3 regions of the Robertmurraya beringensis genome follow, and region 2 is predicted to be linked to each of the others. Evidence: riboswitches for the same ligand, from Rfam matches in the RefSeq annotation. Region 2 holds a riboswitch; each other region holds the start of a gene.

Region 1 (4,317 bases), on a different contig from region 2:
ACTGATTTCACTAATCAGTTCTTATTGGAACATTTACGAAAGGCAGTTAGTCGGAGTGTGGGACTAAACAAAATACTAGAGTTAAAACAAGCAGCAAAAGAGTCCATCGGACTTCGCCAAGGTGCTGGTATGGCTAAATTAGAACTAGCAACTCTGCTTGATAAGTATGACTAGATACAAAAGAAGTTCGTAGAACTAGATGATAAGATAGATAACCTAATTGAACATATTCCTGGTGTTCAACAAATGTTAGCTATTAAGGGAGTAGGCAGAGATACGGTTGCCGGCTTCTTTGCGGAAGTAGGAAATCTTCAAGATTATTCTCACCCTAGACAAATCATAAAGCTAGCTGGACTGAGCTTGAAGGAGAACACCTCTGGCAAACATAAAGGACAAACAAAAATCACCAAACGAGGTAGGAAGAAGCTAAGGGCTCTCCTTTTCAGGGTTTGTATGATTATGGTTGCGAAGAATTCGGCTTTTAAAGCGTTGCATGCCTATTACACGCAGCGTCCGGATAATCCTCTAAAGAAAATGCAGTCTTTGATAGCCTTGTGCAATAAGTTAATACGTATATTATTTGCCATTGGTAAAAAACAATTTGAGTTTAGTGAAGAGCGAATGTTAAAGGATATCCCTCATATGAGAGTAAACGTAGAAGTTGAAAAAACAGCTTAAATCAGTAGGACCAGTATAGTAGAAAAGAGTTTTAGGTGTTAGAAGTCTCGTACATTTGAAGCACGGATTAGTCAGCAAAGCAATAAAACTTCGGGCAAGGACCCTGTGGGGCAGCATGACTGACATCCACCTCATGGAAAGGTTGGACGAAGGAATTTGAGAGCGAAGACTCTGTGAGGCATGGGAGGGTTGACCTCCATAAGATATGTGGATATCCACCAGTGCGATCATATTTTTACTCATCCACCATTTTTTTGTAAGTGCGTGGCTGATGAGCTATCAGTCTTTTTACTCCAAAGCTCCAAATTTATCCTTACGAGATAAATCCAACCATAGTATCGAGCTTAAACTCTAAAATTACAATTTATAAAATACTGAGAATACTGGAGAAAACGTGAGTTTTCACTTTGTTTATTGAGGGAGGTTTATGGAATAGGAACTATTCTTATTAGTAAAATCGTTGGTAATTGCATTAGGTATAAATAGAGAAGGATTTCTTCGGGAATGATATACACAAACAAATTGAAAGGTCGATGTTATTGAAGAAAAAGCAAATGTTTTCTCTAACTATGATAGTCATTCCTTGGCTTTCTGTTTTGTTTATGGACAAGAAATCATTCTTAAGGTATTTACCTGTTGCAAGTTTTGTTAATCTATTTATAAGTGTCTTTAGTGTCATCAGCAATAAGAAAAGATGGTGGAAAAATAAAAACCCATTCTCCCCAGGGAATGTAGATTTCTCATACATATTAGGGCCATACTTTGTAGCAACATTATGGATATTTAAATTTACTTATGGTAATTTCCCGAAATATTTGATTGTTAATGTAATGCTAAATATCTTTAATGCTTTTCCTATGGCTACTGTGTGGGAAAAGGTGGGTGCATTTAAATTTAAAAAAATCACTCATACTAGCTGGTACTTTATTTGTATATTGCTATCAATTATTATCTACGGATATCAATATGTCATCGAAAAAACGATTGTAAATGAGAGTAGACTAAAATTATAGTTATAAAATATATCGCTTACGCTAGCTACTGTTAAAAGGGTGTTGATCCAGAGGTGGATTAATGCCTATTTCTGTTGAATTTCTTTGTTGTATAAAAGAAGCAGTTTTACTCAAGAGGAATAGCAAAAAAATAAAGACATAAAACAAAGTTACGCTTTGTAGATATTTTCTTCTAGATTCAACATTTAAACCACTTATTGACAACGAGAAAAAGTGGATATATATTTGTCTAAGAAAAAATTAAATGAAATGCCTAATCTAAATTGAGCGGGGGAACCAATCTTTTGGGGTGAATCTACGTTTAGTAGAAGGAGACTCTCAACTCCTAATCCGTCAGCTAACCTCGTAGGCGAATTGAGGGTGGAATGTATTTAATGATACGGGCCATTCTATTTTTTAGAATGGTCTTTTTTATTTTCTGGAAAGGACGGAGACAAATGAAGCAAATAGCCGTACTAGGATTGGGTAGATTTGGAGGGAGTTTAGTTAAAGAATTTAATGAATTAGGAATTGATACAATGGCAGTAGACAAAAGCATAGACAAAGTAAATGAATTTGCTTCTTATGCCACTCATGCTATCCAAGCAAATACTCTTGATGAACCTACTCTGAAGCATTTAGGTATTAGAAATTTTGATTTAGTGGTTGTCTCATTCGGAGACGATATTGAAGCAAGTATCTTAACTACCCTCCATTTAAAAGAGCTGGGAGTTAAGCAAGTGTGGGCAAAGGCTCAAAATGACTATCATCATAAAGTTTTAGATAAAATTGGTGCGGATCGAATTATTCACCCAGAAAGGGACATGGCCAAACGGGTAGCCCATTATATCGCATCCGAAAAAATTATTGATTATATTGAACTTTCTAAGGACCATAGTATCGTTGAAATAGTAGCATCCGATAAATTACATAATCAAACTTTACTTGAACTCGATGTTAGAGCAAAATATGGGTGCAGTGTGGTTGCTGTTCAGCGCGGGGAGGACGTAATTGTTGCACCAGTAGCGGAAGAGGTATTACAAAAAGGAGATGTTTTGATTGTGATAGGACATAATTCCGATTTAAACCGTTTTGAAGAAAAAGGTGTGTAACATGAAAAATAAATTTATAAACGTAAATCCGTCGCAATTATTGGTTTTGGTTTTTGCTATTTCTATACTATTGGGTACAATTCTTCTTAAACTTCCTTTTGCAACGACAACTACTGTTAGTTGGCTGGATGCACTTTTTACAGCTACATCAGCCATGACAGTTACAGGCCTTGTAGTTGTTGATACAGAAACAGCCTATACTCTTTTTGGTGAGATCGTCATTGCTTCTTTAATTCAGTTAGGGGGATTAGGGATCATGTCCTTTGCTGTCCTTATCTACTTGGTTCTTGGAAGGAAGATTGGTTTTAAAGAAAGAGTTCTCGTCCAACAGGCTTTAAATCAAACTTCTCTAGGAGGGATTGTTCAATTAGTAAGAAATCTATTCATCTTTTCATTAGGTATCGAGCTAATAGCCATGATTTTACTATCTCTGCGTTGGGTTCCTGAAATGGGGTTTGCTAAAGGAATCTATTATAGCTTTTTTCATTCTATTTCAGCCTTTAATAATGCTGGATTTGCCTTATGGTCTGACGGTTTAAGCCGTTATGTTGGAGATCCAGTTGTTAATATTGTTATAACTTTACTCTTTATCATAGGGGGAATTGGCTTTACCGTTTTAGCCGACCTAAAGAATAAACGAACGTTTCAAAAGCTTAGCCTACATTCGAAAATTATGATCATTGGTACGTTTGTTATAAACCTATTAGCCATGTTCTTTATATTCTTCTTGGAATATGGAAACCCCAATTCATTAGGGTCCTTATCTGTAGTGGAAAAATGGTGGGCATCGTATTTTCAAGCTGTTACGCCTAGGACAGCAGGATTTAACACTTTAGATATTGGGAGTTTAACCGACCCCACTATTCATCTAATGATTCTCTTAATGTTTGTAGGTGCTGGAAGTGCTTCTACAGGTGGGGGAATTAAACTAACCACATTCTTAATTATTGTGTTGACGGTTGTTACTTATTTAAAAGGAAAAAAAGAAATCGTTGTTGCTAGAAGATCTATAAGCGATACCATCATTTTTCGGTCACTTGCTATTACTATGATTGCTCTAACATTAGTATTTTTAGCTGTCTTTGTATTAACCATTACGGAGGATTCAACTTTCTTACCAATTTTGTTTGAGGTTGTTTCTGCTTTTGGTACCGTAGGCTTATCTATGGGGATTACTGCTTCCCTTTCAATTATTGGTAAGATAGTTATTATCATAGTCATGTTCACTGGTAAATTAGGGCCATTAACACTCGCATTTTCTCTTGCACGGCAGGAAAAATCTAAAATACGTTATCCTCAAGAGGATGTTTTAACAGGATAAGTATGTATGATTCATTTGGCCACCTTTAAGGTGGCTTTATTAAAGATATTTCAAGTTTGTGATAGGGGGCATTAATTTAGAAAGATTAATGCTTTTTCTTATGGAATCTTTTATTGCAGTTAAGGGCAGCATCCTTTAATGAGATAATGAGAATGAAATTTAAAGCTATGATTGTGAACCCATACACTTAAATAATAGGGGGCTTTTATTGTGC
Region 2 (4,317 bases):
ACTTTTCAATTGAAGTAGCAATTAGAGCAATCGTGCTCATATAGTGTGCATGACGGTCACGTTGCAAGGTTTGAGTAGAGATTGGAGCTGGCTTGATTCCAAGCTTTTCACAAACATATTTCTCAACGAACGGATCAATGTTTGCATAGGTTCCAACTGCACCAGAAATTTTACCGTATTCGATGCCTTCAGCTGCCTGCTTAAAGCGATCTAAGTTACGTTTCATTTCCTCGTACCATAGAGCAAGCTTTAAACCAAATGTCGTAGGTTCTGCGTGTACTCCGTGTGTACGACCCATCATAACCGTATGCTTATGTTCTTGAGCTTTATTTTTTAAGATCTCAACAAAGTTCTCTAGGTCTTTTAAAAGGATATCATTCGCTTGCTTAAGCATATAAGACAGTGCCGTATCCACCACATCTGTTGAAGTTAGGCCGTAATGTACCCATTTACGCTCTTCTCCAAGTGTTTCAGAAACAGCTCTAGTAAAAGCGACTACATCATGACGTGTTTCTTGTTCAATTTCATTAATACGGTCAATATTGAAAGAAGCATTTTGACGGATTTTTTCAACGTCCTCTTTCGGAATTTCACCAAGCTCTACCCATGCTTCACATGCAAGGATTTCTACTTCTAGCCAAGCCTTAAAGCGATTTTCCTCTGTCCAAATAGCTCCCATTTCCGGGCGTGTGTAACGATCAATCATGTTTTATCCTCCGATCAATTCTTCAATTTTACTCCAAATCCCACTGTCTTCAATTTCTGCTAGCGCATCTTCTACGTTCTCTCGAAGCAAGGTAATATGCCCCATTTTCCGCTTAAACTTCGGTTCGATCTTTCCATAAAGATGAATTTTCCAATCTGTTACGGATGGAATGGCTTGAAGCACAGCTTCTTGATGCTCTCCTAAAATATTTACCATGACTGCTGGTTTTAAGAGAGTCGTACGTCCTAACGGCAAGTTACATACCGCACGCACATGCTGTTCAAACTGTGACGTTTCACAAGCTTCAATCGTGTAATGACCTGAATTATGAGGCCGTGGTGCCAATTCATTGATATAAATATCGTCCTCTTTTGTAAGAAACATCTCAACCGCTAGCGTGCCGACCAACTGCAAGGCTGAGGCAAGCTTTTTTGCAAGCTCTAATCCCTTTCTAGCTGCATCTCCACTTATTCGAGCCGGAACAATGGTCTCATGTAAAATATTGTCTCGATGTATATTCTCTCCAATTGGGAACACTTCAGTCTGCCCACTTGCACTGCGAACAACGATTACTGAAATTTCCTTCTCAAAAGGAATCCACTTCTCTAACACACACGAACCATGTTCTAGTAACTTCTCAGCCAATGGCAGATCCTGTTCTGTCTTGATGACCAGTTGACCTTTGCCATCGTATCCACCAGTAGCTGTCTTTAAAACAGCAGGAAATCCAAGCCTTTTTATATTATCATAAATGTCTTGTACAGAATGGATGACCGCATAAGGAGCCACTTTCACTCCAGCCTTTTCAATAGCTGCTTTTTCAGTGATTCGGTTTTGAGTGACCTCTAGCAATTGGGTTCCTTGTGGTACATAAGCATGCTCTGCCAGCCATTTTAAAGCTTCTGCATCAATATTTTCAAACTCATAGGTGATCACATCACTTACACTCGCAAGTTCTTTGATTGCCTCAAGATCGTTATACCCTGCCACGATGCTCACATCAGATACTTGAGCACAAGGAGAATCTTCCGCAGGATCAAGGACAGCCACTCGGTACCCTTGAGCTTTTGCCGATAAGGCCATCATTTTGCCTAACTGTCCACCACCGATAATCCCAATCGTTTGTCCTGGCAAAATCACTGGATTAGACAAGCTCATCACTACTTTCCAAAACAGTTTGTTTCGTTGCTTCTCTTTTCTCCTGAAGCTTTAAAGCAATCTCTTCGTTAAAGGCTCCTAATATTTGAGCAGCAAGCAATCCCGCATTCGTCGCACCAGCTGTTCCAATGGCAACCGTTGCTACCGGAACCCCTCCAGGCATTTGTACAATCGATAGTAGGGAGTCTAAACCGTTCAACGCCCTTGATTGAACTGGAACACCGATCACCGGTAAAGTCGTTTTTGCTGCCACCATTCCAGGAAGGTGAGCTGCTCCGCCTGCTCCTGCAATAATGACCTTTATTCCACGATCACGAGCCGTTTCTGCATATTCAAACATCAAGTCAGGTGTTCGATGGGCAGATACCACCTTTTTCTCATACGGTATATTTAAATCGTCTAGCACGGTACACGCTAGTTTCATAGTTTCCCAATCAGATTTGCTTCCCATAATAATTCCAATTTGTGCTTCCACTGTACCCCTCCTAGCTAAATAATATAAAAAGCCCACACAGATTCTTTCCATGACGAGGAAAGGAATCTGTCCGGGCTTGTTCATACAAGATGGAAGAGACACAAAAGAAGCGCCTCTTACTCCGGGCATATCACATTTCCTCATAGTCCGATCATTTACGGTAATCGGGTAGAAACTCATGGGCCATATTCCCATTATTATACGAGGGCTATTTCTGAATCTTAATCTCATGTATATATTACATTCTGTTATATAATCTGTCAATGAAATTGTCGAACGTTTATAATTTATGTATAGTTAATGTTCGTGTTTTACTCTATTAACCGCGCTTCGAATACAATTTTCCTGGCGATCGGCTCATAAGTAACCTCTCCCGCCTCTTTTACTTCTTGAAAAACGGGCTTTTCTGTCCGCTTTACAGGAGTATACCCTTCTTTCGCCATACGTTCAAGACAATCACTTAATGTTTCGTTTTCCTCAACTTCGAAAATGGTTTTTTTTGGTTTTGTCATGTTACATGGTCCTTTCAGTGTCCTTTAATAGTAACCTATTATACCCATTAATACGGGGGAATAGAAGTCTACTTATGCTTACTTACGTTCAATAATAGTTAACAAAATTTTCATTTACATTTTTAAAGGGTGGGAGTATGATAATCAAAGTTTCATATTCTTAAATCGCTGAAACCATTGGTACGGGGGACCCAACTCTTCTGGGGTGAATCCTTTTAAAAGGTAGGGCTACTCATGAGGCCCGAATCCGACAGCTAACCTCGTAAGCGTTTTTTGAGAAGGAAGGTGGAGCTTGTGGAGCAAAATGGCTAATGTCTACAAGTCTTATTTCGTGATGACTTTGTAGGCTTTTTTTGTGGATTTTTTTAGTTAAATCTTACTAGATGGTGGTGTCAAACATGATCTCTTCTATAAAGAGATTACTTATAGGTAGACCTTTGAAGTCTGCCCAGTTAGGTGAACAAAAGTTAAATAAAACAAAAGCTTTAGCGATTTTATCATCGGATGCTTTATCATCCGTTGCCTATGGACCCGAGCAAATCCTGATCGTTCTCGTTTCTATAGGAGCCATCGCTTTTTGGTACTCTATTCCAATAGCGATTGGAGTACTTCTTCTTTTAACCGCTTTGATATTGTCTTACCGACAAATCATATATGCCTACCCTCAAGGGGGTGGAGCGTATGTGGTATCTAAGACCAATCTGGGTGTGAACCCAGGGTTAGTGGCCGGAGGATCCTTATTGGTGGACTATATATTAACAGTGGCTGTAAGTGTGTCAGCAGGTACCGATGCCATTACTTCAGCCTTCCCAGCCTTACATGACTATAATGTGGAGATTGCGATTGTATTTGTTATCTTTTTAACACTTCTAAACTTAAGAGGGGTAACAGAATCTGCCTCCGTTCTTGCTTATCCGGTTTATTTATTTGTTCTAGCCTTATTTATCTTAATCGGAGTAGGTCTATTTAACGTGATCACAGGTCAGGTGCCTCCTGAACTGCATACACCCATTGGAACACCAGTAGCAGGAATTAGCTTATTCCTATTGCTTAAGGCCTTTGCGTCAGGGAGCTCTGCGTTAACAGGAGTCGAAGCGATATCAAATGCCATTCCAAACTTTAAAGATCCTGCTCCAAAAAATGCGGCAAGGACACTGATGCTAATGGGTACATTACTAGCGATTTTATTATCTGGAATTGTCGTTTTAGCTTACTATTACGGCATTACTCCAAAGGCAGAAGAAACCGTCGTCTCCCAAATTGCTAGTCAAACCTTTGGTCGAACCTTTATGTATTTCTTCATTCAAGGGACAACCGCGTTAATTTTAATACTAGCAGCAAATACAGGATACTCGGCGTTCCCATTATTAGCTGTAAACATAGCCAATGATAAGTTTATTCCTCGTATGTTTACACTTCGAGGCGATCGACTAGGCTATTCAAATGGAATTATGATGTTAGGTTTT
Region 3 (4,317 bases), on a different contig from region 2:
AATGATTAGGAAAGCTAGGATGATTTCCCAACTACCCACAGTAAATCCCACAGTCTTGGAAAGTCCCACTAAAACTGCATCAAAAGGTGAAGTGCCCAGGTCTGATTGTATAGTGAAAGAAATACCAAGGGTTAATATGAAAATTCCTACTACATATAAAGCATATTTCACTTTTCTCGACCTCTTTATCATTATTTTTTTGTTGCAAACGCAACAAAATTAGGTTAAATTTAACATATACTATTTTTATTGTATTTGCAACAAAAATACGTGCTGAGGAGGGAATTATGAAGGAAATTCTTCGTGAAATGGGAATGATTGCAAGAGCATTAGATTCAATAAGCAATATAGAGTTTAAAGAGTATGACCTGACAAAAGGACAGTATTTGTACTTGGTGAGAATATGCGAAAACCCTGGGATTATTCAAGAAAAGGTAGCGGAAATGATAAAAGTCGATCGAACAACAGCCGCTCGAGCGATAAAAAAACTCGAAATGAATGGGTTTATTGAAAAAAAAGAAGATCAACAGAACAAAAAAATTAAAAAACTCTTTCCAACAGAGAAAGGGAAACAGGTCTATCCTTATATCAAAAGAGAAAATGATTATTCCAATAAGGTAGCGTTAGAGGGCTTTTCCGAAAAAGAAGTAGAAACCTTGTTCCATCATCTTCAAAGAGTTAGAAAAAATGTAGAAAAAGACTGGGAATTTGTAAAAAAGGGAAACAAGAGAAATTATTGATGATATAAAGGAGCGACAGATTTAATGATAAATATCCAACCATGTACCCTTGAGGATTCACGCCAACTTCAAGAAATTAGTTATGTAACTTTTAATGAGACATTTAAGCAGCAGAATTCACCCGAAAATATGAAGGCCTATATGGAGAGGGCATTCCACTTAAACCAGCTAGAAAAAGAATTAGCTAATATTTCTTCGCAATTCTTTTTTGTTTATTTAAATCATGAACTTGCTGGATATTTAAAGGTAAATACCAAGGATGCTCAGACGGAAGAAATGGGTGATGAAGCACTTGAAATTGAGAGAATTTATATAAAAAGAGAATGTCAAAAACACGTAAATATATGCTAAATAAAGCGATAGAAATAGCAAAGGCGCGTGATATGAAGAAAATCTGGTTAGGTGTATGGGAAAAAAATGAAAATGCGATTGCTTTTTATCAGAAAATGGGTTTTGTCCAAACAGGAGAGCATTCTTTTTATATGGGTGATGAGGAACAAAGGGACTTGATCATGACGAAAACACTCATCTAACTTTTTAGGAAAGGGGAATTACATGTATATTCCAAACTATTTTAAGATCACAGATGAAACAATAGCCTACGATATAATGAAAGAGCATAGTTTTGCGACGCTTATTTCTCAAAATAACGGAATGCCATTCGCCACTCATTTACCATTAATGTTGAACAAGGAGAATACCTACTTATACGGACACTTTGCTCGTCCCAATCCTCAGTGGACTAATATCCAAAATCAAACCGTACTAGCTATTTTCCATGGTCCTCATTGTTATATCTCCCCATCTTGGTATGAGACAAATAAGGCGGTTCCAACATGGAATTACGTGACTGTTCATGTGTATGGAGAAGTCGAGCTTTTAGAGGATGAACATGAGTTAATGAATTCTTTACATGAAATGGTATTAAAATATGAGGCTCCTGACAGTTCATACAAATTACAGAACGTAGATGGTGAGTTTCTCACTGGAATGAACAAAGGAATTCAAGGTTTCAAAATAAAAATCAATAAAATCGAAGGAAAAGCGAAGTTAAGTCAAAACCATTCTACACAGCGACAAGAGCTAGTTATTGAACAACTAGATCGTTGTTCAAATACAGATGAGAAACAGATTGCTTCTTTGATGAAGGCTAATCTAAAAAAGTAATGGATTCTTTATTGACAGTATATTGTGCAAGTAATATATTTGTCTAAGATAAAACTAAATAAAAAAGCCGAATCTTTATTGAGCGGGGGAACCAATCTTTTGGGGTGAATCTACAATTTGTAGAAGGAGACTCTCAACTCCTAATCCGTCAGCTAACCTCGTAGGTGTTATTGAGGGTGGATGTATTTTTATACATACAGGCCATTCTATTCTTTAGAATGGTCTTTTTTAATCAAGAAAGGGAAGGAAGTTACAGATGAAACAAATAGCTGTGCAGCGCGATGACAATGTGATTGTGGCACCACTTGCTGAAGAAATTCTCCAAAAGGGTGATGTGTTGATTGTGATTGGTCATAATGCAGACTTGAATCGCTTTGAAGAAAAAGGTGTATAAGAATGAAAACCAAGATGATAAACATGAATCCTTCTCAATTATTAATTTTAGTTTTTACTATCTTTATTATTATAGGAACGATTTTTCTTAAACTTCCATGGGCAACCACGACATCGATCAGTTGGTGGGATGCACTATTTACGGCAACTTCAGCCATGACTGTTACTGGCCTAGCAGTGGTTGATACAGAAACAGCATACACCTTGTTTGGCGAGATTGTAATTGTCTCATTGATTCAATTAGGCGGATTGGGAATTATGTCATTTGCGGTTTTAATCTTTATGGTTCTTGGAAAAAAGATTGGATTTAGGGAGCGAATCCTTGTTCAACAATCCATGAATCAAACTTCACTTGGTGGAGTCGTTCAATTAGTCAGGAACTTGTTTTTCTTTTCATTAGTTATTGAATTCATTGCCATGGTGTTGTTGTCCTTACGCTGGGTTCCAGAGCTGGGGTGGTCGAAGGGGATTTATTATAGCTTTTTTCATTCTATATCTGCGTTCAATAATGCTGGCTTTGCGTTATGGTCGGATGGACTTAGTAGATACGTAGGTGACCCAATAATAAATATTGTCATCACATTATTGTTTATCATTGGAGGTCTTGGATTTACGGTTTTAGCCGATTTAAAAAGTAAAGATACCTTTCGAAAACTTAGTTTACATTCAAAAATAATGATTGTCGGTACCTTTTCTATAAATATTGTTGCCATGCTTTTCATTTTCATTTTAGAATATGGAAATCCGAATACACTTGGCTCCTTATCCTTGGTTGAAAAATGGTGGGCATCGTATTTTCAAGCAGTGACAACTAGAACAGCTGGATTTAACAGTCTGGATATTGGAAGTTTGAGTGATCCAACGATCCATTTTATGATACTACTAATGTTTGTAGGTGCGGGCAGTGCATCGACGGGTGGAGGAATCAAACTAACGACATTCATTGTCATCGTGTTAGCTGTGGTAACGTACCTCAAAGGTAAAAAAGAAATTGTAGTGGCTAGAAGAACGGTCGCTGAAACCATCATATTCCGCTCATTAGCTATTACTATGATCTCTTTAACTTTAATTTTCTTGGCCATCTTTGTATTAACCATTACAGAAGAAGCAGCTTTCCTACCGATTGTGTTTGAAGTCGTTTCTGCGTTTGGGACAGTAGGTTTATCCATGGGAATCACTGGAACTCTCTCGATCATCGGTAAGCTGGTCATTATTATTGTCATGTTTGCAGGCAAGTTAGGTCCTTTAACGTTTGCTTTTTCTCTTGCACGTCAAGAAAAGTCGAAAATCCGTTATCCGCAGGAAGATGTGTTAACAGGTTGATCAATTTACATAAAGCTTCCTAAATTTAACATTTCATGTAGCATATTAATTTAAAGCAGATTACTTCATGTTTATTCTCATATCATGAACATGAAGCTATTAACCGAAATAAAAAAACAAAGCAGTTGATTATCACATCAACTGCTTTTTCAATGGCAATTTTTTGTTTCACTTCTAATCAGAACACCTTATATCCGACAGTTCAGATTGCTTGTAAAAGTATAGTAATTTGACCATTCCAAATACTCACTTTTAAGGGAGGGAGAAGGGTGACTAATATAGAAATTCAAAACTGCTTAAAAGAAAATATGATGAATATAAAGAACACTTTTCACGATACATCTGACCTTATTGTTAGAAAGATAAAGGTGGGCTCCAAAGGATCTTTCTAACAGAACTGAAGGAAGTATTTAAACAAGAAGATTTTCCTGTTCCTAAAGGATTTGATGAAGAAGATGTTAATTTGGATGCTCCTCCTTTATTTACTGATATTTTTTGCTTACATTATATTCATACTATGTCTATGCACGCAGCACAGTCTTACAGCCTAGCTTTTACTCTTTCCATTCGTAAGAATATAAGAGATTTTTATTATCAATGTAATATTACCACTATGGATTTATATAACGAAACATTAGCAGTCCTTGTTAATAAAAATCTTATAGATAAACCACCATTGTATTCAACACCAGAT

What was found. Region 2 has a riboswitch for cyclic di-AMP ahead of kimA (potassium transporter KimA). Riboswitches for the same ligand answer to the same signal wherever they lie in the genome.
Region 1: it holds a riboswitch for cyclic di-AMP, as region 2 does, so the genes downstream of both, ACFFHF_RS15950 (NAD-binding protein) here and kimA (potassium transporter KimA) in region 2, are expected to answer to the same signal.
Region 3: it holds a riboswitch for cyclic di-AMP, as region 2 does, so the genes downstream of both, ACFFHF_RS13620 (TrkA C-terminal domain-containing protein) here and kimA (potassium transporter KimA) in region 2, are expected to answer to the same signal.

What each region holds. Positions count from the first base shown of each region.
Region 1 covers NZ_JBHLUU010000109.1:35,148-39,464, reverse strand. Annotated here, with positions in the region: partial or broken gene ACFFHF_RS15960 (IS110 family RNA-guided transposase) at 1-678, shown strand, start outside; gene ACFFHF_RS15955 (hypothetical protein) at 1,218-1,691, shown strand; cyclic di-AMP (ydaO/yuaA leader) riboswitch at 1,932-2,059, shown strand; gene ACFFHF_RS15950 (NAD-binding protein) at 2,129-2,782, shown strand; gene ACFFHF_RS15945 (TrkH family potassium uptake protein) at 2,784-4,103, shown strand.
Region 2 covers NZ_JBHLUU010000116.1:61,193-65,509, forward strand. Annotated here, with positions in the region: gene purB (adenylosuccinate lyase) at 1-706, opposite strand, end outside; gene purK (5-(carboxyamino)imidazole ribonucleotide synthase) at 710-1,864, opposite strand; gene purE (5-(carboxyamino)imidazole ribonucleotide mutase) at 1,851-2,339, opposite strand; purine riboswitch at 2,463-2,564, opposite strand; gene ACFFHF_RS17980 (NETI motif-containing protein) at 2,651-2,851, opposite strand; cyclic di-AMP (ydaO/yuaA leader) riboswitch at 3,008-3,136, shown strand; gene kimA (potassium transporter KimA) at 3,250-4,317, shown strand, end outside.
Region 3 covers NZ_JBHLUU010000098.1:5,573-9,889, reverse strand. Annotated here, with positions in the region: gene ACFFHF_RS13640 (YczE/YyaS/YitT family protein) at 1-171, opposite strand, end outside; gene ACFFHF_RS13635 (MarR family winged helix-turn-helix transcriptional regulator) at 288-740, shown strand; partial or broken gene paiA (spermidine/spermine N(1)-acetyltransferase) at 765-1,273, shown strand; gene ACFFHF_RS13625 (FMN-binding negative transcriptional regulator) at 1,296-1,907, shown strand; cyclic di-AMP (ydaO/yuaA leader) riboswitch at 1,963-2,089, shown strand; gene ACFFHF_RS13620 (TrkA C-terminal domain-containing protein) at 2,164-2,301, shown strand; gene ACFFHF_RS13615 (TrkH family potassium uptake protein) at 2,304-3,623, shown strand; gene ACFFHF_RS13610 (hypothetical protein) at 3,893-4,015, shown strand; gene ACFFHF_RS13605 (DUF3231 family protein) at 4,006-4,317, shown strand, end outside.